3 regions of the Rhodoferax saidenbachensis genome follow, and region 1 is predicted to be linked to each of the others. Evidence: predicted binding sites of a transcription regulator. Region 1 holds the regulator's gene; each other region holds the start of a gene.
What was found. The regulator FNR, encoded in region 1, switches genes on or off when oxygen is low (the NO sensors DNR and NnrR bind a similar motif). The targets are predictions, from matches to a motif close to TTGATNNNNATCAA.
Positions count from the first base shown of each region.

Region 1 (10,072 bases):
CGGCCCGTAGAGCGTGGCCCGGGCGAGACCGTGGTGGCTGGTAGCCACAACCTCAGTACCAGCGTGCAGGTGCGTGTGCACCAGGTGGGCAGTGACACTCGGTTTTCCCAGATGGTTGCGCTCATGGAAAGTGCCTCCGCCAGCAAGCCGCAGATGGCCCTGTTGGCAGACCGCCTGGCCAAGCCGTTTTTGATGGCGGTGCTGCTCGCCGCAGCGGCCGCCTGCGCCTGGTGGTGGCCGCACGACCCGGCGCATGCCCTGATGGTGGCCGTGGCGGTGCTGGTGGTGACCTGCCCCTGCGCACTTTCATTGGCGACGCCGGCGGCCATGCTGGCCGCTGCGGGCGCATTGGCGCGGGGTGGCGTGCTGGTGCGCAATCTGCAGGCGCTGGAATCGCTGGCGGTGGTGGATACCGTGGTTTTTGACAAAACCGGTACCCTGACCCAGGATGCGCTGGTACTTGACCGCGTGGAGGTGCGCGCTGGCACCACGGCTGCGCAGGCCTTGTCCATGGCGGCGGCATTGGCGCAGCACTCGCTGCACCCGGTGTCGCGCTCCTTGTGGCGCGCCGCCCAGATGCCCGGTGCAGCTCCTCAGGCTTCATGGGTCTGTGAAGCGGTGACAGAAGTGGCCGGGCAGGGCGTTTCAGGCACCGCGCAGGCCAGCAATGTCCCGGGAACACAAGCGCAAAAAGCTTTGCGACTGGGCTCGGCGGCCTGGTGTGGTGTGCAAGTGCCGCCCCTGGATGCGGTGGGCGTACACCTTAGCGATGCGCATGGCTGGCTGGCCAGCTTCACCTTTCAGGAGGCGCTGCGCCCGCAGGCGATGGCATTGGTCGGTGCCTTGCAATTGCAAGGGGTGGACGTGCACCTGTTTTCGGGGGACCGTGCCGCATCGGTAGTGCGTATCGCTCGGCAGGCAGGCATTGCCCAGGCCCATGCCTTTGGGGACTGCTCCGCTGCGGACAAACTCGCCCGTGTGCGCGCGCTGCAAAAGCAGGGCCGCACGGTGGCCATGGTGGGGGACGGGCTCAACGACGGCCCGGTCATGGCGGGTGCCCATGTGTCTTTTGCGCTGGGGCAGGGTGTGCCACTGGCGCAGGCCCGGGCGGACTATGTGGTGCAGGGCGACCGTCTGGAGGCCGTGGCACAGGCGCTGCAACTGTCCCGCCGCACGCTGCGGGTGGTGCGGCAAAACCTCTGGTGGGCCCTGTTGTACAACGCCGCCTGTGTACCGCTGGCGGTTGCTGGCTGGCTGCCGGCATGGCTGGCGGGCTTGGGCATGGCCACCAGTTCCCTGGTGGTGGTGCTCAATGCACTGCGGCTGGCCCGCGGCATGCCGCCGTTGGCCCCGGTGGCGGAGGCGACGGCTGCGGCCTGAAAGACATTGCCATGGACATCTTGTATTTGCTCATTCCCCTGTCGGTTGTGCTGGTGTTTTTCATCCTGGGGGGGCTCTGGTGGGCCATAGACCGCGGGCAGTTTGAAGACATTGAGGCTGAGGGCGAGCGCATTTTGCGCGACCCCTGAATAGGGTGTGGCCCCCGCGCTCCACCGCTGCGCGGGTCGCTGCCCCCCGAGGAGGTGCGTTTCTGCTTGGGGCGGCCCGGCGTTGAAACCAGTTTTTTTTACCCGCGTTTGACATGGGTCAAGCAGGCACAGCGCAATGCGCGGGAAACTTCATGCAGTTATCCAAAGAAGAGGACCCTATGGCATTTCCAAACCAGCAGGCAACGACCTACAACGACACCGTTGTGCGCCAGTTCGCCATCATGACCGTGGTATGGGGCGTAGTGGGCATGTTGGTGGGGGTGATCATCGCTGCCCAGCTCGCATGGCCGGAGCTCAATTTCGGCATTCCCTGGCTCAGTTACGGCCGACTGCGCCCCCTGCACACCAATGCAGTGATCTTCGCGTTCGGTGGTTGCGGCCTGTTTGCGGCGGCCTATTACGTGGTGCAGCGCACCTGCCAGGTCCGCCTGTTTGGTGACAAGCTGGCGTCCTTCACGTTTTGGGGTTGGCAACTGGTGATTCTGGCGGCAGCCATTTCCTTGCCGCTGGGTTACACCTCTGGCAAGGAATACGCAGAACTCGAATGGCCCATCGATATCCTGATCACGCTGGTATGGGTGTCTTTTGCCATCGTATTTTTTGGCACGGTGGGTACCCGCAAGGTGAAGCACATCTATGTGGCCAACTGGTTCTTTGGGGCCTTCATTCTGGCCGTGGCCATCCTGCACCTGGTCAACAGCGCCGCCATTCCCGTGGGCTGGATGAAATCCTACTCGGCGTATGCGGGCGTGCAGGATGCCATGGTGCAGTGGTGGTACGGCCACAATGCGGTGGGCTTCTTCCTGACCGCTGGCTTCCTGGGCATGATGTATTACTTCATCCCCAAGCAGGCCGGTCGCCCGGTCTACAGCTACCGCCTGTCCATCGTCCACTTCTGGGCGCTGATCTTCACCTACATGTGGGCAGGCCCCCACCACCTGCACTACACCGCATTGCCAGACTGGACACAGTCCGTGGGCATGGTGTTCTCCCTCATCCTGCTGGCCCCCAGTTGGGGCGGCATGATCAACGGCATCATGACCCTGAGCGGCGCCTGGCACAAGCTGCGTGACGACCCCATCCTGCGTTTCCTGATCGTGTCGCTGTCCTTCTACGGCATGAGCACGTTTGAAGGTCCCATGATGTCCATCAAGACTGTAAATGCGCTCTCCCATTACACCGACTGGACCATTGGCCATGTGCACTCTGGTGCCCTGGGCTGGGTGGGTTTGGTGACCATGGGCTCCATGTATTACCTGATTCCACGCCTGTTTGGCCAGAAGCAGATGTACAGCGTCAAGGCCATTGAGGTGCATTTCTGGACGGCCACCATCGGTATCGTGATCTATATCGCTGCTATGTGGATTGCCGGTGTGATGCAGGGCCTGATGTGGCGCGCCATCAACCCCGATGGCACGCTGACCTACACCTTTGTCGAATCGGTGAAAGCGACCTACCCCTTCTATGTGCTGCGCCTGCTGGGTGGCCTGCTCTACCTGGGCGGCATGCTGATCATGTTGTGGAACACCCTGAAAACGGCTACAGCCGGGCGTGCCAGTACCGTGACCATTCCTGCCACTGCGGCGCACGCCTGAGGAGAACCAAAAATGGCCAATGAATCCAAAAACTCCGGTTTGTCGCACGAGAAGATCGAGACCAACAACTTTCTGATGATTGTGCTGATCCTGCTGGTCTTGCTGGTGGGCGGCATGGTGGAAATTGTTCCGCTGTTCTTCCAGAAGTCCACCACTGAGCCGATCAAGGGCATCCAGCCTTACACCGCATTGCAATTGGCTGGGCGCGACGTCTATGTGCGCGAAGGTTGCTACAACTGCCATTCGCAGATGATCCGACCCTTCCGCGCCGAAACACTGCGGTATGGTCATTACTCGGTGGCGGGTGAGTCGGTGTATGACCACCCCTTCCAGTGGGGCAGCAAACGCACCGGACCTGACTTGGCCCGTGTGGGTAGCAAGTACAGCGACGAATGGCACCGCATTCACTTGAACAACCCGCGTGATGTGGTCCCCGAGTCCAACATGCCGGCCTACCCCTGGCTTGAAAAGACACCGGTGGATGCTGCAGCCTTGCCCGCCCATATGCGTGGACTGCGCACCGTGGGTGTGCCGTACACCGACGAGCAGATCGCCAAATCCGTGGAAGACGTCAAGGGCAAAACCGAGCTGGAGGCCACCATCGCCTACCTGCAGGTTCTGGGCCTGGCGCTCAAATAACCCCCCAAGGAGTGCACAACATGGACATCAATACCCTTCGCTCCCTGGCCACCGTGGTCAGCTTCGTCACCTTCATCGGCATCGTCTGGTGGGCTTGGTCCAAGCGCCGTGCCGATGATTTTTCGGAAGCTGCACAACTGCCCTTCGAGCAGGACTGAACCCCGAACAAGGAATTCCCATGAGCGACTTCACCAGCAATTTCTGGCCCGTATTTATTTCGGTCATCACCCTGGTCGGCATCCTGGCCTGCCTGCTGCTGCTCTGGTTCAGTGGCAAGGCCCGGGCCATGACAGCGCATGACAACACCACCGGCCACGTCTGGGATGGTGACCTGCGTGAGATGAACAACCCCTTGCCGCGCTGGTGGGTGTGGCTGTTTGTCATCACGGTGGTATTTGCGCTGGTGTACCTGGCGCTTTACCCGGGTCTGGGCAATTTTGCAGGCCAGTTGAAATGGTCGCAGGAAGACCAGTACAGCCGCGAAATTGCCAAAGGCAACGCGGAAGTGGCACCTCTGTATGCCAAGTTCACGGCCATGTCGGTGGAAGATACGTCCAAAGATCCGCAGGCCCAAGCCATTGGTGAGCGCCTGTTCATGAACAACTGCGCGCAGTGCCACGGCTCGGACGCCCGCGGGAGCAAGGGTTTCCCCAACCTGGCGGACGCTGACTGGTTGCACGGCGGAACGCCTGACAAGATTGTCGAGTCCATCACCAAGGGCCGCATCGGCCAGATGCCTCCCATGGCGGCAGCAGTCGGCACGGCCGACGATGTGAAAAACGTCGCCAACTATGTGCTCAGCCTCTCGGGCAGTCCGCATGATTCGGTGCGCGCAGCGCTGGGCAAATCCAAGTTTGCGGCCTGTGCGGCCTGCCACGGCATGGATGGCAAGGGCAACACGGCCCTGGGTGCGCCCAACCTGGCAGACGACATCTGGCTGCATGGTTATGGTGAAAACGCCATCATTGCCATGGTCACCAATGGCAAAGTCAACCAGATGCCTGCGCAGGGCGAGAAGCTGACCGAACCCCAGATCCACGTGCTGGCCTCTTATGTGTGGGGTTTGTCCAACCGCTCGCAGGCCAAGTAGGAACCTATACACCGAGACCTTGCTTTGGTATCCCACGACGCTTCTCCCCGAACAGTGATTCCCATCGCCGTGTCACCCGACCGGGGGCCGATTGAGCCACCAGAAGGGGCTGATGCGGAGATGGTGTCGCTGTACGAGGCGCACAAGAAGATCTACCCGCGCAGCGTGTCGGGGCGTTTCACGCGCTGGCGCTGGATCTTCGTATTTCTGACCCAGATCGTGTTTTATGGCTTGCCCTGGCTGGAGTGGGGCCAGCGCCAAGCTGTGCTGTTTGACCTGGGCGCGCGGCGCTTCTACATCTTCAATCTGGTTCTGTACCCGCAGGACTTCATCTACCTCACCGGGTTGTTGGTCATCTCGGCTTTCTCGCTGTTCCTGTTCACGGCGGTGGCGGGACGCCTGTGGTGTGGTTATGCCTGTCCGCAGACCGTCTATACCGAGATATTTCTCTGGCTGGAGAAACAGACCGAAGGGGACCGCTCCGCACGCATGCGACTGGACGCGGGTCCCTGGAACTGGAACAAGGTGTGGCGTAAGAGCGCCAAACAGTTTCTCTGGATTGCTGTCGCGCTATGGACTGGCTTTACCTTTGTGGGTTACTTCACGCCCATCCACGCCCTGGGCCTGGAAGTGGTCCAGCGCAATATGGGATCGTGGGAAGTTTTCTGGACCTTGTTCTACGGTTTCGCCACCTACGGCAACGCAGGTTACATGCGCGAGCAGGTGTGCAAACACATGTGCCCGTATGCGCGCTTCCAGAGTGCGATGTTCGACAAGGACACCCTGATCGTGACCTACGACGAGGCGCGCGGCGAGCCACGCGGTGCCCGTTCGCGCAAGGCCGATCCGGTCTCGCTGAATCTGGGGGCCTGTGTGAACTGCAGCCTGTGTGTGCAGGTGTGCCCCACGGGGATCGATATTCGGGATGGGTTGCAGTACGAATGTATCGGCTGTGGTGCGTGTGCCGATGTATGCGACACCGTCATGGACAAGATGGGCTATGCGCCAGGATTGATCAAGTACTCCACCCAGAACGCAGTGGACCAGAAGTGGACGGGCAAACAGGTGCTGCGCCATGTGCTGCGGCCGCGGATATTGATTTACACCGCCATATTGGGCGCCATCGTGGTGGCCATGCTGGTGAGCCTGGCACTGCGCACGCCTTTCAAGGTGGACGTGGTGCGTGACCGCGGATCTTTGGCCCGTATCGCTGCGGGTGGGCGTATCGAGAACGTGTACCGCCTGCAGATCATGAATGCGACCGAGGCCTCTCAAACCTTCCACATTGCGGCGGGTGGTGTGCCCGGCTTGCAGGTGGCGTCCGAGCAGGATGTGACCGTGGAGTCCACCCAGTCGCGCTGGGTAGCCGTGCGATTGCAGGCACCTTTCGATGCTGCATCACCCGGCTCCCACACCATTCAGTTTGAAGTGCAGGCGCAGTCCGGTACTGCGACCGTGTCCGAAAAATCGGTCTTTATTGTTCCCCGTTAAGGAGTCGCCATGTCTGCATCCCCCCATTCCGAAGTCCGGCCTGCACCTTGGTGGAAATTCGGCCACGTCTGGCTGGTGGTGGCCGGGCCCGCGATTGTGGTGGTGGCGAGTTTCATCACCCTCTATCTGGCGATAACCCGCCCGGACCCGGTCATGGATGAGGACTACTACCGCAAAGGCGTGGAAATCAACAAGGAACTCAGCGCCGACCCGGCCAGCCTGGCGCCCGCCATGCAGGGGCGCAACCATGCCGCCACGGGTGTGCCCCGGCCGACAGATGCGCCATGAATGCCGCCACTGTCGTTTGAACAGAAAGGCGCACCTATGCTGTACAAGCGTCTGATGTGGATCATCTGGCCCGCTTTCTTGATGGCGGGCGTGATGGAAGTATTGGTGTTCAGTCTGGCTGATCCCCAAGAGCTTTCCTGGTTTGGACAACAGTTGGAGCTGTCACGCCAGACGGTCTACACCGTGTCGTTTTTCGTGTTCTGGCTGGTACTGGGCCTCGGCGGAGCCCTGACGCTGCTGCTGTCCTTGTCCGCCAAAGAAATCAACGACGTGGAGGCAGCGAAGACACCGTCTTCTTGAGGTGCGCTAGTCACAAACCTTGGGATTCACGATGTCCTTAAGGCTCTCAGCGTTGAGGATGCGCACGTGGCGCTGTTTGACTTCCACAATGCCATCGTCCACAAATTTTGAAAAGGTGCGGCTCACCGTCTCGAGTTTCAGCCCCAGGTAGCTGCCAATCTCTTCGCGCGTCATGCGCAATACCAGCTCCGACTGCGAGAAGCCGCGCGCGTGCAGCCGCTGCACCAGGTTGAGCAAAAAGGCGGCAAGCCGCTCTTCAGCACGCATGCTACCCAGCAACAGCATGACGCCGTTTTCGCGCACGATCTCGCGGCTCATGATCTTGTGCACATGGCGTTGCAATGAATTGATCTCGCGCGACAGTTCTTCGATGCGGTCAAACGGCATCACACAGACTTCGGCGTCTTCTAGTGCCACGGCGTCGCAGGTGTGGTAGTCGTTCACGATGCCATCCAGCCCCATGACTTCGCCGGCCATTTGGAAGCCCGTGACTTGGTCGCGCCCGTCCTCGGACGCTACACAGGTCTTGAAAAAGCCGGTGCGAATCGCGTAGAGGCTGGTGAACTTTTCGCCATTGCGAAACAGGATGCCGCCGCGTTTGACCTTGCGGCGGCTGGCCACCACATCGTCGATGCGGTCCAGCTCGGCATCACTGAGCCCCATGGGCATGCACAGCTCACGCAGATTGCAGTTGGAGCAGGCGACCTTGATGGTCAAGGGAGTGATAGCGATCACCTTGCCAGTCGTCTCGACTTGCGCAGATTTTGGCGCGGCCGCTACAGAGCTAGGTTTGGCGTTTTCAAGCATGGGGTCCCCTGAGTACAAACCCGATTATGTGCTTCTTAACCTTAAGGTTCCTTGACACACGTCAATGGCATTTCGGACCGCCTGCGGCACAGTGGCTGCTCGTAGAGGAAATACCATGCAGCCCACCGTAGAACGCATACCCGATGACCTGTTGCGCCGCTTTGATGTGGCAGGGCCGCGCTATACCTCGTACCCCACCGCAGACCGGTTTGTCGAAGCTTTTGGCGCCGACGACTACGCCCAGGCACTTGCCCAGCGGCGCAGCGGTGCAGCGGCGCTGGCTTTGCCCTTGTCGTTGTACGTGCACATACCGTTCTGTGAATCACTGTGCTACTACTGCGCCTGCAACAAGATCATCACCAAACACCATGACCGTGCCACCGCCTATTTGCGGTACCTGAGCCGCGAGGTGGACCTGCACACCGCACTGATAGGGCGCGGGCAAACGGTGAGCCAGTTGCACCTGGGCGGCGGTACCCCCACGTTTTTGAACGACGGGGAACTGCGGGAGCTCATGGACATGCTGCGCCGCAGTTTCAACTTTGCGCCAGGTGGTGAGTACTCCATTGAGGTAGACCCCCGCACCATTGACGTGAAGCGGCTGGACACGCTGGCTGAGTTGGGCTTCAACCGCCTGAGCTTTGGGGTGCAGGACTTTGACCCGGCAGTGCAAAAGGCGGTGCACCGCGTGCAGCCGGCCGAGCAGGTGTTTGCGCTGGTGGAGGCGGCACGTGTGCGCGGCTTCGAGTCCATCAACGTGGACCTGATTTACGGCTTGCCGCAGCAAAGCCCCGAGTCGTTTGATCGCACGCTGGCCCAGGTGAACCAGTTGCGCCCCGACCGCATCGCCCTGTACGCCTATGCCCATTTGCCAGAGCGCTTCAAGCCCCAGCGCCGCATTGCCACCGTCGAGCTGCCCAATGCCGCAGCCAAGGTGTCCATGCAGTCGCGTTCGCTGGCGGCATTTTTGTCGGCCGGTTATGTGTACGTGGGTATGGACCACTTTGCCTTGCCCGATGACGCACTGGCCGTGGCCAAACGCCAGGGGCGCCTGCACCGCAATTTCCAAGGCTACAGCACACAGCCAGACTGCGACCTGATCGGTCTGGGCGTGTCGTCCATAGGGCGCATTGGCGCCACCTACAGCCAGAACGCCAAAACCCTGGACGAGTATTACGATTTTCTGGACCAGGGCCGTTTTCCCGTGGTGCGTGGTTTGGCGTTGACCCGCGATGACATCCTGCGCCGCGCCGTCATCATGGCGCTGATGTGCCAGGGCCAACTGCTCTACGAATCGATAGAACTCGCGCACCTGGTGGACTTCAAGTCCTACTTCGCTGCCGAACTGGGAACTCTGCGCGAGATGGCGCAGCAAGGCATGGTGGTGCTGGACGACGCGGGCATCCAGGTCACGGCGCAAGGCTGGTTCTTTGTGCGCGCGCTGGCCATGGTGTTTGACCGCCATTTGCAAACCGACCGTACCCGCGCCCGGTTTTCCAAGATCATTTAGCATGCATCCATGCAATCTTCACTGGCGCTGACTGCACTGCTGATGGGCTTGGTCGGCGGCCCCCATTGTGTGGCCATGTGTGGCGCCGCCTGTGCAGGCATCGGTCAAGCTGCGGGTCCGCGCAAAAATTCCGCACTGCTGACCTTCCAGGCCGGGCGGGTGCTGGGCTATTCCGCTTTGGGCGGACTTGCCGCTGCTTCCATGCAAGGCTTGGGTTGGCTCACCGTGCAATCTGCGGCCTTGCGCCCGGTGTGGTCGTTATTCCACGTGGCTGCCATGGTGCTCGGTTTGGTCTTGTTGTGGCAGGCACGCCAACCGGTATGGCTGGAAGCCACGGGCCGCAGCATCTGGGCCAAGGCACGCGCTTTGGGCAATGGCTGGGGCCGCGGTGCGCCGCTGTTGCTGGGCGGCCTGTGGGCACTCTTGCCTTGTGGGCTGTTGTATTCAGCGCTACTGGTGGCGGCCATGGCCGGTAGCGTGCTGGACGGCATGGCCGTGATGGCCCTGTTTGCACTGGGCACCAGCGTCACCATGACGGCGGGCCCCTGGCTCTGGCTGCGCCTGCGTGGCAACGTTGCGGGGCAGGGCAGCGGTGCCTGGGGGGTGCGCCTGGCCGGTGCCGCCCTGGCGGTCAGCTCGGCATGGGCTTTGTGGATGGGGCTGGTGCACAATCAAGCTCCCTGGTGCGTACCCCAGTGAACGCCCCATTCACTCTTCGAGGACAGTTCCTGACATGGATAGTTCTGTACTTGCGTCGGAAGCCTTGCGACTGTTGGAGTTGCAGTCGCTGGGCATCCTGGAT
Region 1 covers NZ_CP019239.1:1,630,777-1,640,848, forward strand. Annotated here, with positions in the region: gene RS694_RS07795 (heavy metal translocating P-type ATPase) at 1-1,380, shown strand, start outside; gene ccoS (cbb3-type cytochrome oxidase assembly protein CcoS) at 1,392-1,529, shown strand; gene ccoN (cytochrome-c oxidase, cbb3-type subunit I) at 1,709-3,145, shown strand; gene ccoO (cytochrome-c oxidase, cbb3-type subunit II) at 3,158-3,784, shown strand; gene RS694_RS07815 (CcoQ/FixQ family Cbb3-type cytochrome c oxidase assembly chaperone) at 3,805-3,942, shown strand; gene ccoP (cytochrome-c oxidase, cbb3-type subunit III) at 3,963-4,874, shown strand; gene ccoG (cytochrome c oxidase accessory protein CcoG) at 4,944-6,365, shown strand; gene RS694_RS07830 (FixH family protein) at 6,375-6,653, shown strand; gene RS694_RS07835 (hypothetical protein) at 6,690-6,953, shown strand; gene fnr (fumarate/nitrate reduction transcriptional regulator Fnr) at 6,960-7,679, opposite strand; gene hemN (oxygen-independent coproporphyrinogen III oxidase) at 7,876-9,270, shown strand; gene RS694_RS07850 (sulfite exporter TauE/SafE family protein) at 9,280-9,969, shown strand; gene RS694_RS07855 (sensor domain-containing diguanylate cyclase) at 10,004-10,072, shown strand, end outside.

Region 2 (10,072 bases), 1.6 Mb from region 1:
TCAAGTCCACCCAGGTGAACGTGAAGGTCAGCGGCGTGATTGCCGACGTGACCGTGGTGCAGACCTACAAGAACGAGGGCCAGCGCGCCATCGAGGCCAAGTACGTATTCCCCGGCTCCACACGTGCGGCGGTGCATGGCATGAACGTGCGCCTGGCGGACCGCCTGATCACCGCCAAGATCCGCGAGAAGCAGCAGGCCAAGATCGAATACGACGCCGCCAAGCAGGAAGGCAAGACCGCCGCGCTGCTGGAGCAGCACCTGCCCAATGTGTTCCAGATGAACGTGGCCAACATCATGCCCGGCGACGACGTGAAGGTGGAGCTGCGCTACACCGAGCTGCTGTTGCCCACCGATGGCAACTACCAGTTCGTCTTCCCCACCGTCGTGGGCCCGCGCTACAACAGCCCTCAGAGTTCACAAGCCAACGCGACCTGGGTAGCCCAGCCCTATCTGCCCCAGGGCCAGAACACGCCTACCAGCGCTGCCGCGCCTGCGTTTGATATCCATGTGACGCTGAACACGCCCATTGGTGTGAAAGAAGTGCGCTCCAGCTCGCACACCATCAGCAGCTACACCGAACAGGGCGGTGCCACCGTGGTGGGGCTGAACCCCACGGCCGAGCCCACCAACAACCGTGACTTCATCCTGAACTACCGCCTGGCCGGCGACAAGATCGAGACCGGTGTGATGCTCTACAAAGGCCAGGACGAGAACTTCTTCCTCGCCATGGTGGAGCCACCCAAGGCCCCCGCTGCAACGGCCATCACGCCGCGCGAATACATCTTTGTGGTGGACATCTCAGGCTCCATGCACGGCTTTCCGCTGGACACGGCCAAAGGCGTGTTGCGCGAGCTGATTGGCGGCCTGCGCCCCAGCGACACCTTCAACGTGCTGCTGTTTTCGGGCAGCAACAACTTCCTGAACCCCACGTCGGTGCCCGCCACCAAGGCGAACATCGACCAAGCTATCCGCACCATCGACAAGGAAGGCGGCGGTGGCAGCACCGAGCTGATCCCTGCGCTCAAGCGCGTGTATGCCCAGCCCAAGAACGCCGATGTGTCACGCACCGTGGTGGTGGTGACCGATGGTTATGTGACCGTGGAGCGCGAAGCCTTTGAGCTGGTGCGCAACAACCTCTCCAGCGCCAACGTGTTTTCGTTCGGCATCGGCTCCAGCGTGAACCGCCACCTCATGGAAGGCCTGGCCCGTGCGGGCATGGGCGAACCCTTCATCATCACCCAACCCGCCGAGGCCGCCGAACAAGCCGCCCGCTTCCGCAAAATGATTGACTCCCCCGTGCTCACCAATGTGAAGGTCCGTTTTGAAGGCCTGGACGTGTACGACGTGGAACCCCGCCAGCTGCCCGACCTGTTGGCCCAGCGCCCGCTCATCGTGTTTGGCAAATGGAAGGGTGATGCCAAGGGCACGTTGATCGTGGACGGCAACTCGGCCAGCGGCCCGCTGCACTTCAGCCTGCCTGTCAATGCCAGCAACGTGATCGATACCGCCGCCCTGCGCCACCTGTGGGCCCGCCACCGCATTGCCGCTCTGAGCGACCAGGAAGCCCTGGAAGGCGGCAGCGCCGCGAAAGACGCCATCACCGATCTGAGCCTGAAGTACAGCCTGCTGACCCAGTACACCAGCTTCCTGGCCGTGGACCAGGTGGTGCGCAACAAGGCACCTGCAGACAGCCCCAGCGTGAACCAGCCCTCACCCCTGCCGCAAGGTGTGGAGAACTCGGCCCTGGGTGCCGAAGTGCCCAGCACACCGGAACCCGCCACCTGGGGTGCGATCTTGGTGACGTTGTCGGTGCTGGCCATGCTGGCGCACCGCCGCCGCCGCGCACAGACCCGTGCGCACCACTACACCAGCTAAACCTATTCCGTTCACCCTGAGCCTGTCGAAGGGCTTCGACAAGCTCAGCCCGAACGGTTATTGCCGCGCCGAACCAAGGAAACTGAAAGTGGAAAACACACATTCCCCATTGCATCGTCTGCTGCACATACCGGGCTTTGTACGCTTTGGCATCGCGCTGGACACGACGCCCGAATGGCGCTGGCTGGCCCTGCTGGCCCTGGCGCTGTGGCCCACCTGGTGGTGGATGGGCCAGCGTATGGTCGATGGCTCGGACGACCCGCTGGGCGCGCTGGCCTTGGGCGCATTGGCAGTGGTGCTGTGGACGCACCGCAAACAACTGCGTGCCGCACCACGTCTAGGTTTACAAGCCGCCGCTTTGACCGGTGCCGTACTCACCACCGCGTTGCACAACCAGTTGCCGGATCTGTTGGTGGCCCTTATCGGTCTCTTGAGTCTGGCAGCGGGGCTTTTGGCCTTTTTGCCAGCGCGCGTGTCCAGTGCGCCAGTGTGGGGGCTGTCGGTGTTGTCATTGCCGTTGCTGGCATCGCTGCAGTTCTACGCGGGCTTCCCGCTGCGCGTGGTGACGGCAGAGACCAGCCGCTGGTTGTTGTCACTCGGCTTTATAGCCGAGCGCACCGGCAGCAGCCTGGTCGTGGATGGTCAGCTCATCATCGTGGATGCACCGTGCTCGGGCGTGCAGATGGTGTGGCTGGGTTACTTCACGGCGTGTGTGGTGGCACTGGCGACACAGCGCAGCAACCGTGCTTTCCTGCTGCGTCTGCCTGTCGTCGGCGCGCTGGTGCTGCTGGGCAATGTGCTGCGCAACACGGTGTTGGTCGCGGCGCAGGCGTCTGGCAATCACTTGCCGACCTGGGGCCACGACGCGATTGGGCTGATGGTGTTGGCGCTCGTCTGCAGCGGCATTGCCCGGACCATGGCACGTCAGGAGCGTGCGATATGAACGGCTTGTTCAGTAACCGCTTTGTCAACCGCGTGCTGCACAAAACACTGTGGGCCGCGCTGCTGCCGATATGTGCGTTGTGGGGCATCGGCCAGGCCATGACCGAGCGCTCTGCGTCACCTAGTGCCAATACCTCCATGACCTCTGCAGAGCTGCCAACAGAGTGGCAAGGCGCAACGCTGCGCCCGCTGGCGCTGAGCGAAGTAGAGCTGCGCTTTGCCAAACACTTCCCAGGCAGCGTCGCGCGTATGACGGACGACAAAAACGTACTGGTACTGCGCACGGTAGCCCGGCCCACCCGCATGCTCCACCCCGCTGCGGACTGCTACCGCGGCCTGGGCTACCGCATCCACAACGAACAACTGGAAGTGCAAGCCAACCAGGCACGCTGGCGCTGCTTTGTGGCGGATCGCGGTGGCCGCGCTGTGCGCGTCTGCGAACGCATTGAGGACGCGCAGGGCCAGGGCTACACCGACACCTCGGCCTGGTACTGGGCCTCGGTGGCAGGCCAGTCCACCGGCCCGTGGAAGGCGATCACCGTGGCCACACCCCTCTAACGCTGTTGTGTTCTTGCAAGGATGATGTTGTGCGCAAACTGCTGTGGGCCACGGCCCGGATTCTGGTTGTTACCGCGGTGCTGGCCATGCTGGGCCTGAGCGCCCTGCTGTTCACGGCGCGGGCCATCGTGCGCCCCGCACAGGGCGACTGGGCCACTACCTTGCGTGTTGGGCCGCTCAACATGGACGTGGGCGTGGCAGCACTCGTGCAGTGGGGCAGCACACCCTGGATTGCCAAGCAGCTGCACGGCCGCACCCTGCCCACGCGCCTGGGCGATGTGCACCTGGCGTGGGACGAGACCAGCCAACAGCTCAGCCTGCGCTGCCAGCCTTGCACGCTGCGCAGCAGCAGTTGGGGTGGCGAGCCGCTGCGCCTGCAAGACGTGCGCATGACCGTACGCCGCAACGCCACCGAACTGCGCGGCACGCTGCACAGCGGCGCCGTGTCGGCCACCTGGAAAGGCACGCTGCGCCCTACCGGCATCACGCTGCACATCGATGTGCCCGACACCCCGGTGGCCGATGGCTACGCACTGTTCGCCCACGCCATCCCCGAGATGGCACAGGCACAGATGGAAGGTACGTTTGCACTCCATGCCACGCTGGACCTGCCCAGCAAAAAACTGAGCGTGCAACCGCGCATCAGCGGCATGGCCGTGCAGGGTCTGGGCACCGAAGCCTGGACGCAGGCGCAGAGCCAGTGCAACCGGGGCCTGCCCGTCGCCATGGCGCGGGCCAATGTGCGCAGTGACAGCTTGCTGGCACGCGCCGTGCTGGCCGCAGAAGACCAGCGCTTTTACGAACACCCCGGCTACGACCTGGTGGAAATGAACAAGGCTCTGCGCAGCAACCAGGCCGAAGACGCCACTCTGCGTGGCGCCAGCACCTTGTCGCAACAAGTGGCCAAGCTGCTGGTCACGGGCGGCGATCGCTCCCCCGTGCGCAAGCTGCGCGAACTGCTCTACGCGGTGGAGATGGAACAAACCTTGGGCAAGGCGCGCATCCTGCGCCTGTACCTGGACCACGCGCCCTGGGGTGCCACCATTTGCGGCGCGCAGGCAGCCGCCCACACCTACTTTGGCAAACGCACCGACCAGCTCAGCGCCGCCCAGGCCGTGTGGCTGGCCGCCATGCTGCACAACCCGGCCCTGGAAGCCCAGCGCTGGAAGGCGCGTGGCAGCATCAACCTGGAGCGCGCCCAGTGGGTGGCAAGCAACCTGCGGCCTGTACCCAAACGCGAGCGGGCTGCCATCACCCAGGCGCTGCCGCAATTGGTCTGGGCACCCGCATCTTGAGGGCTATCCACCGCAACCGTAAGCAGGTGCAGCAGTTGTAAGACCGTGTAAGCCGGGTCAGCGGACGCCCGGCTGAGCCGTTGGAAGGTGACAAACCGCCACGTCTGGCGGTACGGGCCTCGCCCCTTTGCAACCATGAAAGTTTTGTCTCGCACATCCCGCACCCTGCTGGTACTGGCTACTGGCGCCATCGGTTTGTTGCCTCTGGCCCAGGCCAGTGACCTGTCTACCGTCCTCGGCGGGGGTGCAGGTGCTGCCGCCGGAGCGGTCATCGGCCAATCCATGGGTGGACGCAGTGGCGCGGTGATCGGTGGCGCCATTGGTGGTGCCACGGGTGCCGCCGTCAGCACACGCGGCTCAGGCCAACAAGGTGCGGTGCTGGGTGGTGCTGTCGGCGGTGCCGCAGGGGCGGCCGTAGGCCAGTCGGTCGGTGGACACACCGGTGCCGTGTTGGGTGCTGGCGTTGGTGGTGCCGCAGGCGCCAGTGTCGGCAAAGGCATGACCCAGCGGCAGCCGGTCTATGCGAGCGCGCCACGCGGCGACTATTACCGTGCCAGCTACCAGCCCGAGCGGCACTACGTGGTGGACCACCACCATGGTTTTGACAAACACCACCACAAGCACCACGGCCATGGGTATGGCCACGACAAGCACCGCCACTAAGCGTTAACTTAGGCGCGTAACGTGCGGCTAAAGAAGGCCAGCGTGCGCTCCCACGCCAGCTTGGCGGCGGGCGCATCAAAGCGCGGTGTGGTGTCGTTGTTGAAGCCGTGCTGGGTGCCTGCGTACTGGTGCGCGGTGTACGTCACACCTGCCGCCTTGAGGGCGGCTTCGTAGGCAGGCCAAGCGGCGTTGATGCGCTCGTCGACCGCCGCAAAATGGATCAACAAAGGGGCCTTGACCTTGGCGGCGTCCTCGGGTGCAGGCTGGTTGCCATAGAAGGGCACCGCCGCCGCGAGGGTGGGTAGGCGCACGGCCAGCGTGTGGGCCATGCCACCGCCATAACAAAAGCCCACGACGCCCAGCTTGCCGTTGCTCTGCGGCAAGCTTTGCACGAAGCCTGTGGCGGCAACAAAGTCTTCGCGGGTCTTGCTCTGGTCCAGTTTGGCAAACAGCTCACGGGCCTTGTCTTCGTCACCGGGGTAGCCACCCAGCGGGCTCAGGGCATCAGGCGCAAAGGCCAGGTAACCTTCCAATGCCAGGCGCCGGGCAATGTCTTCGATGTGCGGGTTGAGGCCGCGGTTTTCATGCACCACCAGCACGGTGGGCAACTTGCCTGTCGCGGCCGCGGGGCGCGCCAGATAGCCTTTGACCTTGCCGTAGCCGTTGGGGGAGGCAAACTCCAGCACCTCGGTGCGCACGCGCGCATCGTCTTTGGGTACCACCTGCCCCATCGCAAAATCGGGGCTCAGTGCGGCCAACAGGCCCACCGCAGTCACACCACCCACTGCAAACTTCTGCGCACGGTCCAGAAAACCGCGCCGGTCCAGCGTGCCATGCACATAGGCATCAAAGAGGATCAACAGTTCCTGGTCAAAGTCCTGGGCCGTTTTGCGTTGCATGGCGTAGTCTCCAAAAAGTTGCAGGATAGCCAGAACACCACCCGCCTGCATTAGGCGGGCGGGCAACAGGGCTATTGCGGCTGGGCCATCTCGCCGCCCAGCGCTTCGAGCAGGTCGGGGATCAGCTTGCTGAGTTCCCCGGTGGCAATCGCGGCATCTGCATCAAAACCGTCGTCCTTGCCATCGCCCGGCGAGGATGGCGCACCCTCAAACACCACATCCAGAAAAGCGATCTTCTTGAGCTGTAGCACCTCGGTCAACACAAAGGAAACGCGGTCGTCCCAGGTCATCGCCAAACGCGTGGGCACCTTGCCCATGGCAATGTGCTGGCTCACCTCATCGGTGTCCAGCGCATGGCGGGTGTAACGCACCACGGCCTTGGATTCGTCGGCTGCCTTGAGCTCACATTCGCGGTCCACACTAAAGCCCGCAGGCGCTTCGCGGCTGGAGAGCCAGCCGGACATGGCCGCGGCCGGTGAAATCTGCGTGTTGATGAGCTGCACTGCAAGCCCATCCACCGCCTTGACCAGGCAGGTCATGACCTCGTCAGCACGCGCCTGGCTGCCCGCGTCCAGCAACAACAAGCCGGCCTGGGGGTCTATCCAGACCTGCACAGAACCCTGCTTGGCAAAGGCCATGGGCAACAGGGCGTTGCGCGCGTCGTCACGCAGCTCGCGGGTTTCTTTCTTGCCCGGTTTACGCCCGGTGGTGGCGGTGATCTGCTCCACCTGCTCCTGCACGCGGCGTTTGACCACGGAGCCCGGCACCGCCTTGACCTCCACCATCAGTTTGAGCAGCCACTGGCCACCTACCACCTCAACCAGTGCGCCGTGGGCCTCGCCACGCGGCGCCACCCAGCCGACCGATTTTTCCTGCGAGGCACCGCATTCCACAAACCGCCCATCTTCCAGCGCTGCTTCCAGCGCTTCCACCGCCATGGTCCAGGGGGACACCATGCGGTACATCATCAAATTCTTGAACACACAACACCTTTTCTTTGCGAGGCCGTATTGTCAACGCTGCGCGCCAGATTTATTTCCTGAAACTTTACAAAGCATTGTTGGTGCGCAATCGGGCAGATACATACAACGGCCAAACTGACTCCCATCTGAATGCGATTCCCGCAGCAGAGCGACCTTTAAAAGGATGTCACCATGAAACCCGTTTTTAAATCTCTCGTGCTCGCCGGCCTGATGGCCAGCGCCGGATTCGCGGCCTATGCGCAGACCGCTCCCGCTGCCCCCGCAGGCACCCCACCCGCCCGCATGCAAGACGGTGGCCGCCACCGGATGGACCCGGCCAAGATGGAACAGATGATGGCCAAGCGCAGCGCCGAGCTGAAAGCCAAGCTGAAGATCACCACCGCCCAGGAAGGCGCCTGGACCGCGTTCACCACGGCCATGAAGCCACCAGCCCGCGACATGCAACCGCGCCCGGACCGCGCCGAACTGGCCAAACTCACCACACCCGAACGCATTGACAAAATGCGCGCATTGCGCGCCCAGCACACCAACGACATGAATGCGGCGATGGACAAACGCGACGAAGCCACCAAGACCTTTTATGCGAGTCTGAATGCCGAGCAGAAAAAAGTGTTTGACGACGAACATGCCCGCATGGGTGAACGCCACGGCCGTGAGCAGGGCGGGAAACGGGCTCACCCGGATGGCAAGCCCACCCAACCACTAGCCAAGCCGTAAGCGTAAGGCGCCCGCGCGGCGGGCTCAGGCCAACAGGGTCTTGAGCTCGCCGCTGGCGATGAGTTTTTCCACGTCTGTGGCGCCGCCAACCAGCGTGCCTTTGACAAACACCATGGGAAACGTGGGCCAGCCGGTCCATAGTTTCAGCGCGTTGCGTTTGCGCCAGGTGTTCAAGTAGCTACCGTACTCCAGGTACTGGTAGGCCACACCGGCCGCATCCAGCGCCTTGCGCGCGCGTTTGGGCATGGGGTTGATGCCCATACCGACCACCACCACCGCATTCGAAGCAACCGCAGCCTGCACCTCTTTGACGATGTCCTGCTCGTGGGTGGCAATACGCTCACGGATCGCGGGATGAATGCTCGATTCGGCAAGAACGGGACGGGGCATCAGAAAACTCCTGCAGGTCAAACGAACCATTATGCGCGGCACATCTGACGGTTGCGCCAAATCAACCCGCGCACCGCTCCGCGGCCCTACACTGGCAGGCATGGCCCACCGCGTCTCCCTGCCCACTGTGCGCAACGTCAACCTCTGGCAACCCCTGGTCTGGCTGGGCCTGGCTTGGCGTGACATGGCGCGCGCCGGCTGGGTCAGTGTGGCCCACGGCGTGGCCATGGCCCTTGCCGGCGCCGGCATCATTGCCGTGGCGCACGACCGCTTCTGGTTGCTGGCTGGCGCACTCTCCGGTTTTCTCGTGGTGGCTCCCATTCTGGCGACCAGCCTGTACGCACTGAGCCGCGCACTGGAACGCAAGGAAAACGCCGACGCCGGCGTGGTGCTGCGTACCTGGCTGTACTGGCAAAACAGCCACGGCAACAAATGGGGCAATGACTACTGGTGCCTGGTGCAGTTTGGCAGTCTTCTGGCGCTGGCCGCCACCGGCTGGGTGGTGACCTCGGCGGCATTGATCACCCTGCTGGCCCCCGTTCCCATCCAGACGCCGCTGGATTTTGTCCACCACGTGGTACTGGCCAAAGAGGGTTGGTTGTTTGAGCTGTGGCTGGCACTGGGCGGGGTGATGGCCGCGCCCATGTTTGCCTCCAGCGTTGTCGCCATTCCGCTGTTGCTGGACCGGCGTGTGAGCCTGCTTCAAGCCGTGTTGACAAGCTGGCAGGTGGTGCTGGCCAACCCCGGCCCCATGGCGCTGTGGGCGGCACTGATCATGGGTTTTACCCTGCTGGGTCTGGGCTCGCTGCTACTGGGCCTGATTCCGGTGATTCCCATGCTGGGCCATGCCAGCTGGCACGCCTACCGGGCACTGGTAGACACGCAGGACTTGCCCGAGCGGGCACCCCTGTCGTCCCCCTATGTGCGGAGCGGGGATCGCTGATGTTCGGCTTCTCGGAAGAACAGATTGCCAGCTTTGGCCTGAGCTTCGGCGTGGGCGGCTTCATGCTCTACATGCTGTTCATCATTGGCCAGTTGGCCTGGGAATCCAAGGCCGGCAAATTTGGCACCTTTGTGCTGTTTCTGGGCCTGGCTTTTGGCATGGTTGGCTTTCTGGCCAAAATGGTCATCCAATGGGTGCTGACCCGCTGACAAGCCACAAGACGGTACCGGTTGTGCAGGCCTAACGGGCCGGTTTGATGGCCCCACCGCGCTGCAACTCGCGCAAGGCCTTGTTCAGGCGGTCCACCACATCGCGTTTTTGCATGCTTTTGGCCACCGCAAAGTACAGCGGGTCACGTGCCAGCGGCTTGGGCAGCGCCACCAGTTCACTGCGTCTGGCCTGCAGACGGGGATGCTTCTTCACCAGATAGTCCAGCCCAGGCATGCCGTGGCCAATCACGGCCGCATGCAACTGGCCCAGCAACACCTTGTTCAGACGCTCCGACGGGTCGCTGTCGCGCTCCATCACAAACAACCCTGCATCGATGGCGGCATCCACATCCGCCCCGTAACTCACGCCGAGCCCGCCACCGACCGATTTGCCTTTCAGATCGGACAGGCTGCGAAAAGCAAAGCCTTGCCCCTTGCGCACCACCAACTGCAAATCGTTGTAGTACATGGGTTCAGAGAAATCGAAGCGTTCCTGGCGCTCCGGTGTCATCGACAGGCCGATGACGGCACCTTCGCCACGCTGGGCATGGTCGTATGCGCGTTTCCAGGGGTACAGGCGCACCTGGTATTCGTCG
Region 2 covers NZ_CP019239.1:18,823-28,894, reverse strand. Annotated here, with positions in the region: gene RS694_RS00160 (VIT and vWA domain-containing protein) at 1-1,877, shown strand, start outside; gene xrtQ (exosortase Q) at 1,966-2,820, shown strand; gene RS694_RS00150 (hypothetical protein) at 2,817-3,377, shown strand; gene RS694_RS00145 (biosynthetic peptidoglycan transglycosylase) at 3,407-4,672, shown strand; gene RS694_RS00140 (glycine zipper domain-containing protein) at 4,808-5,335, shown strand; gene RS694_RS00135 (dienelactone hydrolase family protein) at 5,344-6,234, opposite strand; gene RS694_RS00130 (recombination-associated protein RdgC) at 6,306-7,217, opposite strand; gene RS694_RS00125 (Spy/CpxP family protein refolding chaperone) at 7,389-7,934, shown strand; gene RS694_RS00120 (glutaredoxin) at 7,959-8,324, opposite strand; gene RS694_RS00115 (DUF2189 domain-containing protein) at 8,425-9,267, shown strand; gene RS694_RS00110 (DUF2788 domain-containing protein) at 9,267-9,476, shown strand; gene RS694_RS00105 (substrate-binding periplasmic protein) at 9,508-10,072, opposite strand, start outside.
Region 2: a site for FNR is predicted at 8,376-8,389, ahead of RS694_RS00115 (DUF2189 domain-containing protein). Genes of this name have one in related genera too.

Region 3 (10,072 bases), 1.2 Mb from region 1:
AGAACCCCACAGGTTCAGCGGATCCACCATGCCCGCCACAGCGGACTTGGAGGCTTTGGTGGGTTTGCCCGCACCGGTGACATCAGAGATGGTCTTGGCGGTGGACGCCGCGCGTTCGGTCACGCGCTGCACGCTGGAGGCCACCGAATCCGCCGCCTTGAGCTTGAGCGCATTGGCCACGTCACCGATGTTGAAGTTCATGCCCTTGAGCGTGGCCAGTGTCATTTTCTGCACTTCCAGCGCCTGGATGGTGGCGCCCAGCGCACGCGAGTTTTGCTCCAGCCAGAAATGCACATTCTTGAGCTCTTCAATGCGTTTTTCCAACTCTTCCACGTTCAGCGTGGGGGCGACCCAGTTACCCAGGTTGGGCATTTGGGGAATGTTGTTACTCGCCCCTTTGGCCAGGTTTTGCAGAAAGTCGAATCCGGGGACGAATTTGCCAAAACCTGCGGTGTCTGAATCGCTCATGGTGTCTCCAAATGTGGCGGGGTAAGCCGTCATGACAGCTTACCCCAATGCGCGACGTCTGGCGACCCGGTTCAAACCCGAACGGCAGGTGTGGAATCCCCTTTTTTTGCGCAATCTCAGCTCAGCACGACCCTGAAGCCAGGCAACCGGCCAATCACCAGCCAGTCCAGCAACACCACCGCCAGCAATACGGCGCCAGACAAAGGAAAGGCAACTGCAACCAGCAGCATCACCACAGCGCCGGATTTCCACAGTGGCGCCCCGGCAGATAACGGCGGCGCCACGAGGCGACCGGCACCCGCAGGGCGGCGCTTCCACCACATGACGATGCCGCTGACACACAAAAACGCCACACCCGCGCAAAACGCGACGTTAAGCAAGGCATTCCACAGGCCCAGGTCGCCCTGGTGCAGGGCAATGCCCACCGCCATCGCTTTGGCGACCGGCGAATAGTCGGCAAAAGCGGCTTCGGCAAGCACACGGCCGGTGTAGCGGTCCACATGCACCGTGCGGTCGTGTGTGGGGTTCTTCAAATCGCCACTCATGGTGTCGGCCGACAGGGTGTAGACCCCGTTGGCGTCTTGCGGCAGGTTGATATGGAACTGGCCCGAGAAGCCCAGACGGGTGGCCAGATTCACCATGCCGTCCAGATTGACCGGCTCACCCGCAGCCACGCCCAGTACACCCGCGGACGAACCCGACTGGGGCAAAGGTGTTTGCTCCAGACCCCAGGGCACATCGTGCACACCCGCCGTATTCAGCGTCGCATGTGTCGCGTCCGACTGGGGCACGGCATCCCACTTCACGGCCGGAAAGGTCGCCCAGGGCTGCACATATTTGGCGCCCCATATGCCGGTCCAGGACATCCCCGTCAACAAAAAGCCCAGCAGCACGATGCTGAGCCAGAAACCGATGCTGGCGTGCAGCGACTTCCACCAGATACGGCCCTTGGCCCGCAGATTGGGCACCAGCACCTCCGCCCAGCGGCTACCGCCACGCGGCCAGTGCAGGTACAGCCCGGTCACGACCATCACCACCGCCAGTCCGGCTGCGATCTCGATCAGGCGGTCGCCCACATCGCCGAGCAGCAGGGTGCCGTGGATCTTTTCGGCCCAGGCAAACACCGTGTTGCCCTTGTCCACGGTCTTGAGGACTTCTGCGGTGTAGGGATTGACCGCCACCGCATGCGCCTGCTCGCCCTGCATGACGACAAACCACGCCGCCAGATCTTTGGCAGGCGGTGCGATGTATTCCTTCAGCGTGCCATCCGGCACTGACGCCAGGGCAGCCTGGGCTTGGGCCGTCACGGCCAGCACCCGGTTCTGAGCCGACACATAAACAGGAGCACCCAGCCGGGTCTGAAAGCCCGTGAAAAACACCATGACCAGGCCGGTCACGGCCAGCATGAACAGGAACGGCACCACATACAGGCCGGAATAAAAATGCCATCGCCAGGCGGTGGCATGGAAGCCCGCGGCACGCGCGGGCGATTGCGCAACAGAAGTTTGCATCGTCAGAATCCAGAAGGTGTGAAAAGGATGGCGTCCAGGCTGTCACAGCGCGGCGCACACGACATCGGGCGCATGCAGATATGCGCAGGCTCAGATGCCTGCAGCATGGGCGACCCGAAAATCAGCTCAGGGGGTCACACCGACGCAGGGGGGCCGCGCGGTGGCGGCGTGAGTGAGGCCCGTTTTTCGTAGAAGAAAACCTGTAGGGCCAGGGCTTGCGACAGTTCGCCCGGAAGCAGGAAAAGGTAGGCAACCGCCGAAGCCGGAAGAACGGCCTGGTCTGTGGATTGCAGGCAGAACGGGCAATGCACCAGATGTTTGACAGCCTCCGGCCCGGCCGGGGAATCGGCAGGAAGGGTTTGGGGCCCGCTGCTGGTGCATATCTCCATGCCCGGCATGGCGTTGCCCAGTGCCAGCGCGTGCGACACCGTGGGTGCCAGTGTGGCAAACAGCACCAACAGCGCAGCCAGCCACCCCGCCCAAAGGCGGTGCAGCGGTGGCCGGTGCTGGCGCGGTGTCACGGTCGGCTTCGTTTAGTGCTTGTGGGCGCCTGCGGCAGCAGGTGATGCAGAGGCTGCGGGTGCGACCGTGGTCACGGGGACTTTGAGCTCGGATTTGGACTCAACACCCTTGGCGTCCTTGAACACCAGCGTCAGAGGAATCGTGGTGTCCTTTTGCAGGGCAACCTTGAGGTCCATCAGCATCACGTGGTACCCCCCGGGCTTGAGCTCCACCGCTTTGCCTGCGGGCAGGGCCAGCCCCTTGTCCAGCGCACGCATCTTCATCACATCGCCTTCCATCTTCATTTCATGCACTTCGGCCACACCGGCCACAGGCGACGAGACAGACACCAGCGTGGCGTTCTCTTTGGCGGTGATTTGCATGAAGGCGCCCGAGGCCTTTTGCCCCTGCACCGTCGCGCGGGCCCAGGCGTTTTTGACTTCGGCAACTTGCGCCAGTGCAGCGCCTGAGAAGGCAGCGGTGAGCAATGCAGCACCTGCGATAACAGTCAGTTTCATGGTTTTTCCTTGGTTCACGGGTGGGGTTAATGGTTATGGCCGCCAGCGGCCTGGATGTCCAGCACTTCGAGCAGGGCGGCAGGCGACTTCAGGTCCTTGGTAGAGGTACCTGTGGCGGGAACGTCGGTCCAGGCCGTACTGCCTTTTTCGCAGACTTGGGTGACCTTGAACCACAGGGGACCGGGTTTGGTGGGGGTGGTGCCCCGCAGGACAAACTCGTCGTAATAGGCATCGGGCAGCGCGTTGGCCGGGCCGTTGGCAGTCCAGGTGATCTCCAGCACACCTTCCGCAAACCGCGTGCCATGGGATTCGTAGGGCTGCTCCAGCGCGCCCACCCGTGTGCTCAGCGTCCAGCCGGCTTTGGGCATGGGCTGCGCGCCGTTGAAGCCGGCGGGAATACGCACCTGGATCGCCGTGGTGGGCGAGCCATTGCAGCCGTGCCCGACGCGCAGGGTGGCGCGGTAACCCGCTCCGGCAGCGGCGGCGCCGTCCTGCAAAGTTATGTGGGCAAAAGAGGCCGCAGCCCACATGGATATTGCGCAAGCAGCTACTAATTTGAGAGCAAAATGAGAGTTCACAACGGGATTCTTTCAAGAATGCGGCACAGTGCGCCACACGACACAACCAGGACCGCTGGCGCCCGCCGCGCGTTCCATCACGGGAACCGGCGCACGCAATCAACGGCGATGCAGAGAGAGAGAGAGAGAGAGAGAAAGGGGGAGGGACCTGCAGGTACAGACCTGCAGCACCCGCGTCAGGCTGCGGGCGGACCGCGGGCGGGAAGCGGCGCAGCCGTGCGCCAGACAACCGCAGCAGACTGCACGGGTGTCGGAACCACCACACCATGGACCGGTGTGGAAACGAGAAGCTGGACCGCAGGCGGCGCCCCCAAAGCCAGGCACAACACACAATCCAGCGTCTGGTGAGCGGCCGGGGTGGCGCCATCGTCACTGCCCGCCACCAACTTGACGGCACCGGCCGTCGAACACACCAGGGTCAGTGTCTGCGGCTTGACCACGGGCGAGGCAATGGCCACGCCCATGGACAACACAAACCAGGCCAGCACCCCCAGGGCAAGGGTGCGGGCGTTTCGTAAGGTTTGCAGCGCGGGCATGGGCGAATTATGGCGCAGTCCCGTGCCCGAAGATTGACCCGCGTCAAGGACAAATTTCGGCCAAGGCGCACCATGGTGGCTTGTCCATACCCTAAAGCCCACACCATGCCCATCCACGACACCACACCCTTTCAGTCCTTGCTGCAACAGCAACGCACCACCTTATTGGGGCAGTTGGCGACCCTGCGCGGCGGCACCGTGAGCCGCGCGGAGGCATCGGCCGCCCACTTCGCCGGACGCGAAGACTCCAGTGCAACCGTTGCCAGTGAGCGGGAACTGGAATTCGCCCTGGATTCACGCGAAACCGGAGAACTTGCCGCGATTGACGCCGCCCTGCTGCGCATTGCTGCGGGCACCTATGGCGAATGCACCGACTGTGGCGTGAAAATTCCCGCCACCCGCCTGCATGCAGCCCCTGAAGCCGCCCGCTGTATCCACTGCCAGGAAAAGGCCGAACAGGCCTGATTTGAACCCGTGCGGGGCTGCTATCCTGCGGGGATGCGCAGCCTGTTTCACTTTGCTTTTAATGTCACCGACCTGGACACGGCCAGGGCTTTCTATGGCGGTGTACTGGGTTGCCAGGAAGGCCGCAGTACCGCCACCTGGGTGGACTTTGACTTCTTTGGCCACCAGCTCTCGCTGCATCTGGGCGAACCGTTCAAGACCGCACGCACGGGCCATGTGGGCGAGCACCTGGTACCCATGCCACACTTTGGTCTGGTGCTGGCCCTGCCCGACTGGCAGACACTGGCGGAGCAGTTGAAGGCCGCCCAAACCGCCTTTGTCCTGGAGCCGCAAGTGCGCTTTGCAGGGGAAGCCGGAGAACAATGGACCATGTTTTTTCTGGACCCGTTTGGCAACCCGATGGAGGTCAAGGGCTTTCGTTCACTCGAATCGCTGTACGCACCATGATGAATTACACCTTTCTGTCGGCCACCATTCTGCTGATCCTGATCACGGATCCGATTGGCAATATCCCGATCTTTGCCAACGCGCTCAAACACGTCGCACCACAGCGCCGCCCGCTGGTGATCCTGCGCGAAATCCTGATTGCCTTTGCGCTGCTGCTGACCTTCATGTTTGTCGGCGAGGGCTTCTTGCGCGTCATGAACCTCTCCGAACTGGCGTTGCAGATCGGTGGCGGCGTGATCTTGTTTCTGATCGCCCTGCGCATGGTATTTCCGCCCCCCAGTCTGGGCGAGGCCGAACTACTGGTGGAGCCCCTGATCGTGCCGCTGGCCGTACCCGCGATCGCCGGCCCTTCGGCGCTGGCCACCGTGTTGCTGCTGGTCTCGCAGCAGCCGGAGCGCCGTCTGGAGTGGATTGGTGCGCTGTGTGTGACCATGTTGGTCAGCGCCGTGGTGCTGGTGTCCGCCGAGCGCATTCAGCGCGTCATTGGCTCCCGCCTTGTGACTGCGGTGGAACGCTTGATGGGCCTGGTGCTGGTGTCGGTGGCCATTGAAATGATCCTGCGCGGCATCAAGACGTTCGCGGTGCAACTGCGGGGCTGATCTGCGGAGCCGCGGCGCCTCAGACTTTCTTCAGCGGCACCACTTCCTGCTCAATCGCGCCGAAGATGCTCAGACCATCGCGACCCTTCATCTCGATACGAATGGTGTCACCAAACTGCATGAATTCGGTCACCGGCTGGCCGTCCTGGATGGTTTCCATGGCGCGTTTCTCGGCGATGCAGCTGTAACCATTGGGCCAATCCACACGGCCCTTTTTCTCCACGCCCTTGTTGCTCACCGTGCCGGAGCCGATGATGGAGCCGGCGCGCACATTGCGCGTCTTGGCCAGATGGGCGATCAACTGGCCAAAGTGGAAGCTCATGTCCGGCCCGGCCTCGCACAGGCCGACCTTGCGGCCATTCCAGGTGCTTTGCAGGGTCAGGTGCACACGGCCCCGGGCCCAGGCGTCGCCCAGTTCGTCCGGCGTCACGGCCACCGGGCTGAACGCGGTAGCCGGTTTGCTCTGCACAAAACCAAAACCCTTGGCCAACTCGTCGGGAATCAGCTTGCGCAGGCTCACGTCATTGACCAGCATCAACAGGCGAATACCGTCCAGCGCGCGGTCCGCCGGGCAGCCCATGGGAATGTCGCTGGTAATCACGGCCACCTCGGCCTCGAAGTCGACGCCGTGGTCCACGCTCACCGCCACGATGGGGTCACAGGGGCCGGCAAAGTCGTCGCTACCACCCTGGTACATCAGCGGGTCGGTGTAAAAGCTCTCGGGCACCTCGGCACCCCGCGCCTTGCGCACCAGCTCCACATGGTTCAGGTAGGCCGAACCGTCGGCCCACTGGTAGGCACGCGGCAGCGGCGCCATGCATTGGGCAGGATCGAACGGAAAGGCATTGCGCGCGCGGCCACTGTTGAGCGCGTCGTACACGTCCTGCAATTGGGGCGAAAGGTAGTTCCAGTCATCCAGCACCTGCTGCAGGCGGCTGGCGATGTGGGAGGCGTACTGGGCGTGGCCGAGGTCCCGCGACACCACCACCAACTGGCCGTCGCGTGATCCGTCTTTGTAAGTAGCGAGTTTCATGGGGGAATTGTCGCTCTGAATTACACTGGCTTGAAGACCATGGACCGCCCTGCCCCAACGCCCCCCACTTCCCGTCGCACCATCAGGCCTCTGGCGCTGGTGATAGCCACGGTGTTGATGGCGCATTGGGCACTGTTGCACGGTATGCCCGTGTCATTGGTGTCCTTTGCCGGTCAAACCACTTTGGCAGAAAGGGCTCCGTCCCCTCGTCCTTTCATCACCCGGACCATCACACCGCAGCCCCCCGTGCCGGAAGTGGAATACGCGCCCCCCCCGGCATCGCATGTACTACAAACAAGAACTGCACCTACAGATTTCACGCCAAGGCCTGCAGCGACCGAGCAACCTGCAATTGCACAACCGGCGAAGGATCCAGCAGCTCCACTTGCTTCGACAGAAGCCTTAGACCTTGCTGCCGCACCGTCGAATCCCACTCCCAATGTCAGTACCGGGTCTACACAAAAATCGAGCCAAGCACAAACCGTTCGCAATGTAGCCATCCCAAAGTCAATGCGCCTGAAATACGACGTCAAGACCCAAGTCAAAGGCATCTCTTTGGCTGTGAATGGCGAGCTACTCTGGCTTCAGGATGGCAAGACTTACGATGCACGGCTAGAAATCAGCCATTTTTTACTTGGCTCCCGTGTACAGACCAGCAGGGGACGAATTACCCCCGACGGATTGGAACCAGAACGTTTTGGCGACAAAGTACGCAGTGAAGTGGCGGCCCATTTCGAACGTGATAAAGGCAAAGTCAGTTTTAGCGCCAATACACCGGACGCTCCTCTCTTACCCGGCGCGCAAGATCAGTTAAGCGTATTCATGCAGTTGGCTGCCATGCTGGGCAACGCCCCGGATCGTTTTCCCGCTGGAACCACGATCTCCTTCCAAGCTGTAGGCCCCAGGTCATCGGATGTTTGGGTGTTCAAGGTGGGGGAAATGGAAACCTTGCAATTACCTGGCGGGGAAATTAAAGCCGTCAAACTGTCCCGGGACGCCGTTGGGGAGTACGACCCCAAAGGGGACATTTGGCTAGCACCTGATTTTGCGTATCTCCCTGTTCGCATACGGTTGTTGCAAAGCAACGGAGATTTGGTGGATCAACAATGGAGTGGCACCCAGACTCCCTGATTTTTCGCACAGATCAAAAAGCCTGTTACTCTTGAAACCAGTAGACCCGCACCCAACTGAGATCCAACCAGGAATTTCGCTGACATGCATACCCTCTACGATTCTGAGACCTTCTCCGTGACCCACATGCTGGCCAACGCGGAGGCGATCCCCCAGCGCCCCTCAGGCGCCAGCAAATCCGAACACCATGCCCGTGGCATCCCGCTGCTGGCACGCCATGGGTTTGAGATCGTGGACAAGCGCTCCGGCAAAGAGGTCTACCTCGACGGTTCCTGGGCTGAACTTTTCCAGCAGCACATCCAGGCCTGGCAGGTGAACACACCCACCCAGGAAGAAGTCGAAGACACGCTGGAGCAGTACGCCGGGTTGGCGCAGAACCCGGTCAGCGTGCATTAACCTGCAATTTGTGGGGTAGCCGGCAACCACTGCTGGCGCTGGACCGAGCGGACTGGGCGTTCTGCTCCGTGTCCCCCGCCCGCTTTGCGGGCTCCTCCTTTACCTGCGCAGAACACCCATCCCTCCCGATCCGGTTGGTGGGTACGCTTACTGCGACAATGCAGCCCCATGAGCGCCTTGAACCACCCAACCTACGTCCTCACCCTCTCATGCCCTGACCGCCTGGGTCTTGTGCATGCCGTTTCCGGTTTTCTACTGGAACATGGCGGCAACATCGAAGAAGCCGCCCAGTACAACGACCCCGACACTGGCCTGTTTTTCATGCGTGTGCAATTCAGTTGTGCGAAGCACAGCCACGAGGCCCTGCGCACCCAGTTGGGCACGTTTGCCACCCCATTTGCCATGCAGTGGAGCCTGCACGCCACGGCCCAACCCATGCGCACCGTGCTGCTGGTCAGCAAGGAAGGGCATTGCCTCAACGACCTGCTGTTCCGCTGGAAAAGTGGCCTGCTGCCGCTGGACATCCGCGCCATCGTCTCCAACCACCGCGAGTTCTACCAACTGGCGGCCAGCTACAACGTGCCTTTCCACCATATTCCGGTGACGGCGGCGACCAAGGCGCAGGCCGAAGCAAAACAGTTGGAAATCATCCAGGCCGAAGGCGCCGAACTGGTAGTTCTGGCGCGCTACATGCAGATCCTGTCAGACGATCTGTGCCGCAAGCTCGCAGGCCGGGCCATCAACATCCACCACAGCTTTTTGCCCAGCTTCAAGGGCGCCAAGCCCTACTACCAGGCACACGACCGCGGCGTCAAACTGATCGGCGCCACCGCCCACTATGTGACGGCAGATCTGGACGAAGGCCCCATCATCGAGCAGGACGTGGCGCGCGCCGACCACAGCAAGACCGTGGAAGACCTGACCGCCATGGGGCGCGACACCGAAAGCCAAGTACTGGCCCGTGCCGTCAAGTGGCACAGCGAACACCGCGTGCTGCTCAACGGTCACAAGACGGTGATTTTCAAATAGAGTACTGCGACCTAAGGCCCCACCCACAAGGGGATGGTGGGGTGAGCGGCGCAGTGAAGTAAAGGCGGAGCCCGCGAAGCGGGCGGGGGACATGAACGGAGCCGCTCGCCCCGCCAGCCCCGCTCTCTCCAGAACGAACGTCAGGCTGCTTTAGCGGGAGCGACAACCCCCATCTGGTCCAGCGCAGTCGCCAAATGCTGCACGCTGCGCTCCACGTTGTGCAACTTCTCCAGCCCAAACAGTCCGACACGGAAGGTGCTGAAGTCGGCAGGCTCGTCACACTGCAGCGGCACACCCGCAGCAGTCTGCAGGCCCAACGCCAGAAACTTTTTGCTGTTCTGCATGCCCGGGTCGGTGGTGTAACTCACCACCACGCCTGGTGCCTTGAAGCCCTCTGCCGCTACGCTGACAATGCCACGGCTCTCGAACAGCGCACGCACCTTGGTACCCAGTTCGATCTGCTCCGCACGCACCTTCTCAAAACCGTAAGCGCGGGTTTCTTCCATCACGTCACGCAGGCGTGCCAATGCATCGGTGGGCATGGTCGCGTGGTACATGTGGCCGCCCGCTTCGTAGGCTTCCATGATCTGCAACCACTTTTTGAGGTCACAGGCAAAGCTGGTACTGGTCGTGCCGTCAATCGCCTTGCGGGCACGCTCCGACAACGCCACCATGGCGCAGGCGGGCGAGCCGCTCCAGCCCTTTTGCGGCGCACTGACCAACACGTCTACACCGGTGGCTTCCATATCCACCCACAACGCGCCGGACGCGATGCAGTCCAGCACAAACAGGCCGCCCACGGCATGCACCGCGTCGGCCACCTTGCGCAGGTAATCGTCGGGCAGGATCATGCCGGCGGC
Region 3 covers NZ_CP019239.1:420,063-430,134, reverse strand. Annotated here, with positions in the region: gene RS694_RS02100 (PhaM family polyhydroxyalkanoate granule multifunctional regulatory protein) at 1-468, opposite strand, end outside; gene RS694_RS02095 (PepSY-associated TM helix domain-containing protein) at 585-1,979, opposite strand; gene RS694_RS02090 (DUF2946 domain-containing protein) at 2,114-2,500, opposite strand; gene RS694_RS02085 (copper chaperone PCu(A)C) at 2,513-2,998, opposite strand; gene RS694_RS02080 (YcnI family copper-binding membrane protein) at 3,025-3,528, opposite strand; gene RS694_RS02075 (DUF2946 family protein) at 3,753-4,112, opposite strand; gene RS694_RS02070 (TraR/DksA family transcriptional regulator) at 4,218-4,577, shown strand; gene RS694_RS02065 (VOC family protein) at 4,611-5,024, shown strand; gene RS694_RS02060 (MarC family protein) at 5,024-5,623, shown strand; gene RS694_RS02055 (fumarylacetoacetate hydrolase family protein) at 5,643-6,656, opposite strand; gene RS694_RS02050 (DUF3108 domain-containing protein) at 6,696-7,787, shown strand; gene RS694_RS02045 (BTH_I0359 family protein) at 7,872-8,183, shown strand; gene purU (formyltetrahydrofolate deformylase) at 8,352-9,212, shown strand; gene RS694_RS02035 (aminotransferase class V-fold PLP-dependent enzyme) at 9,353-10,072, opposite strand, start outside.
Region 3: a site for FNR is predicted at 4,146-4,159, ahead of RS694_RS02070 (TraR/DksA family transcriptional regulator). Genes of this name have one in related genera too.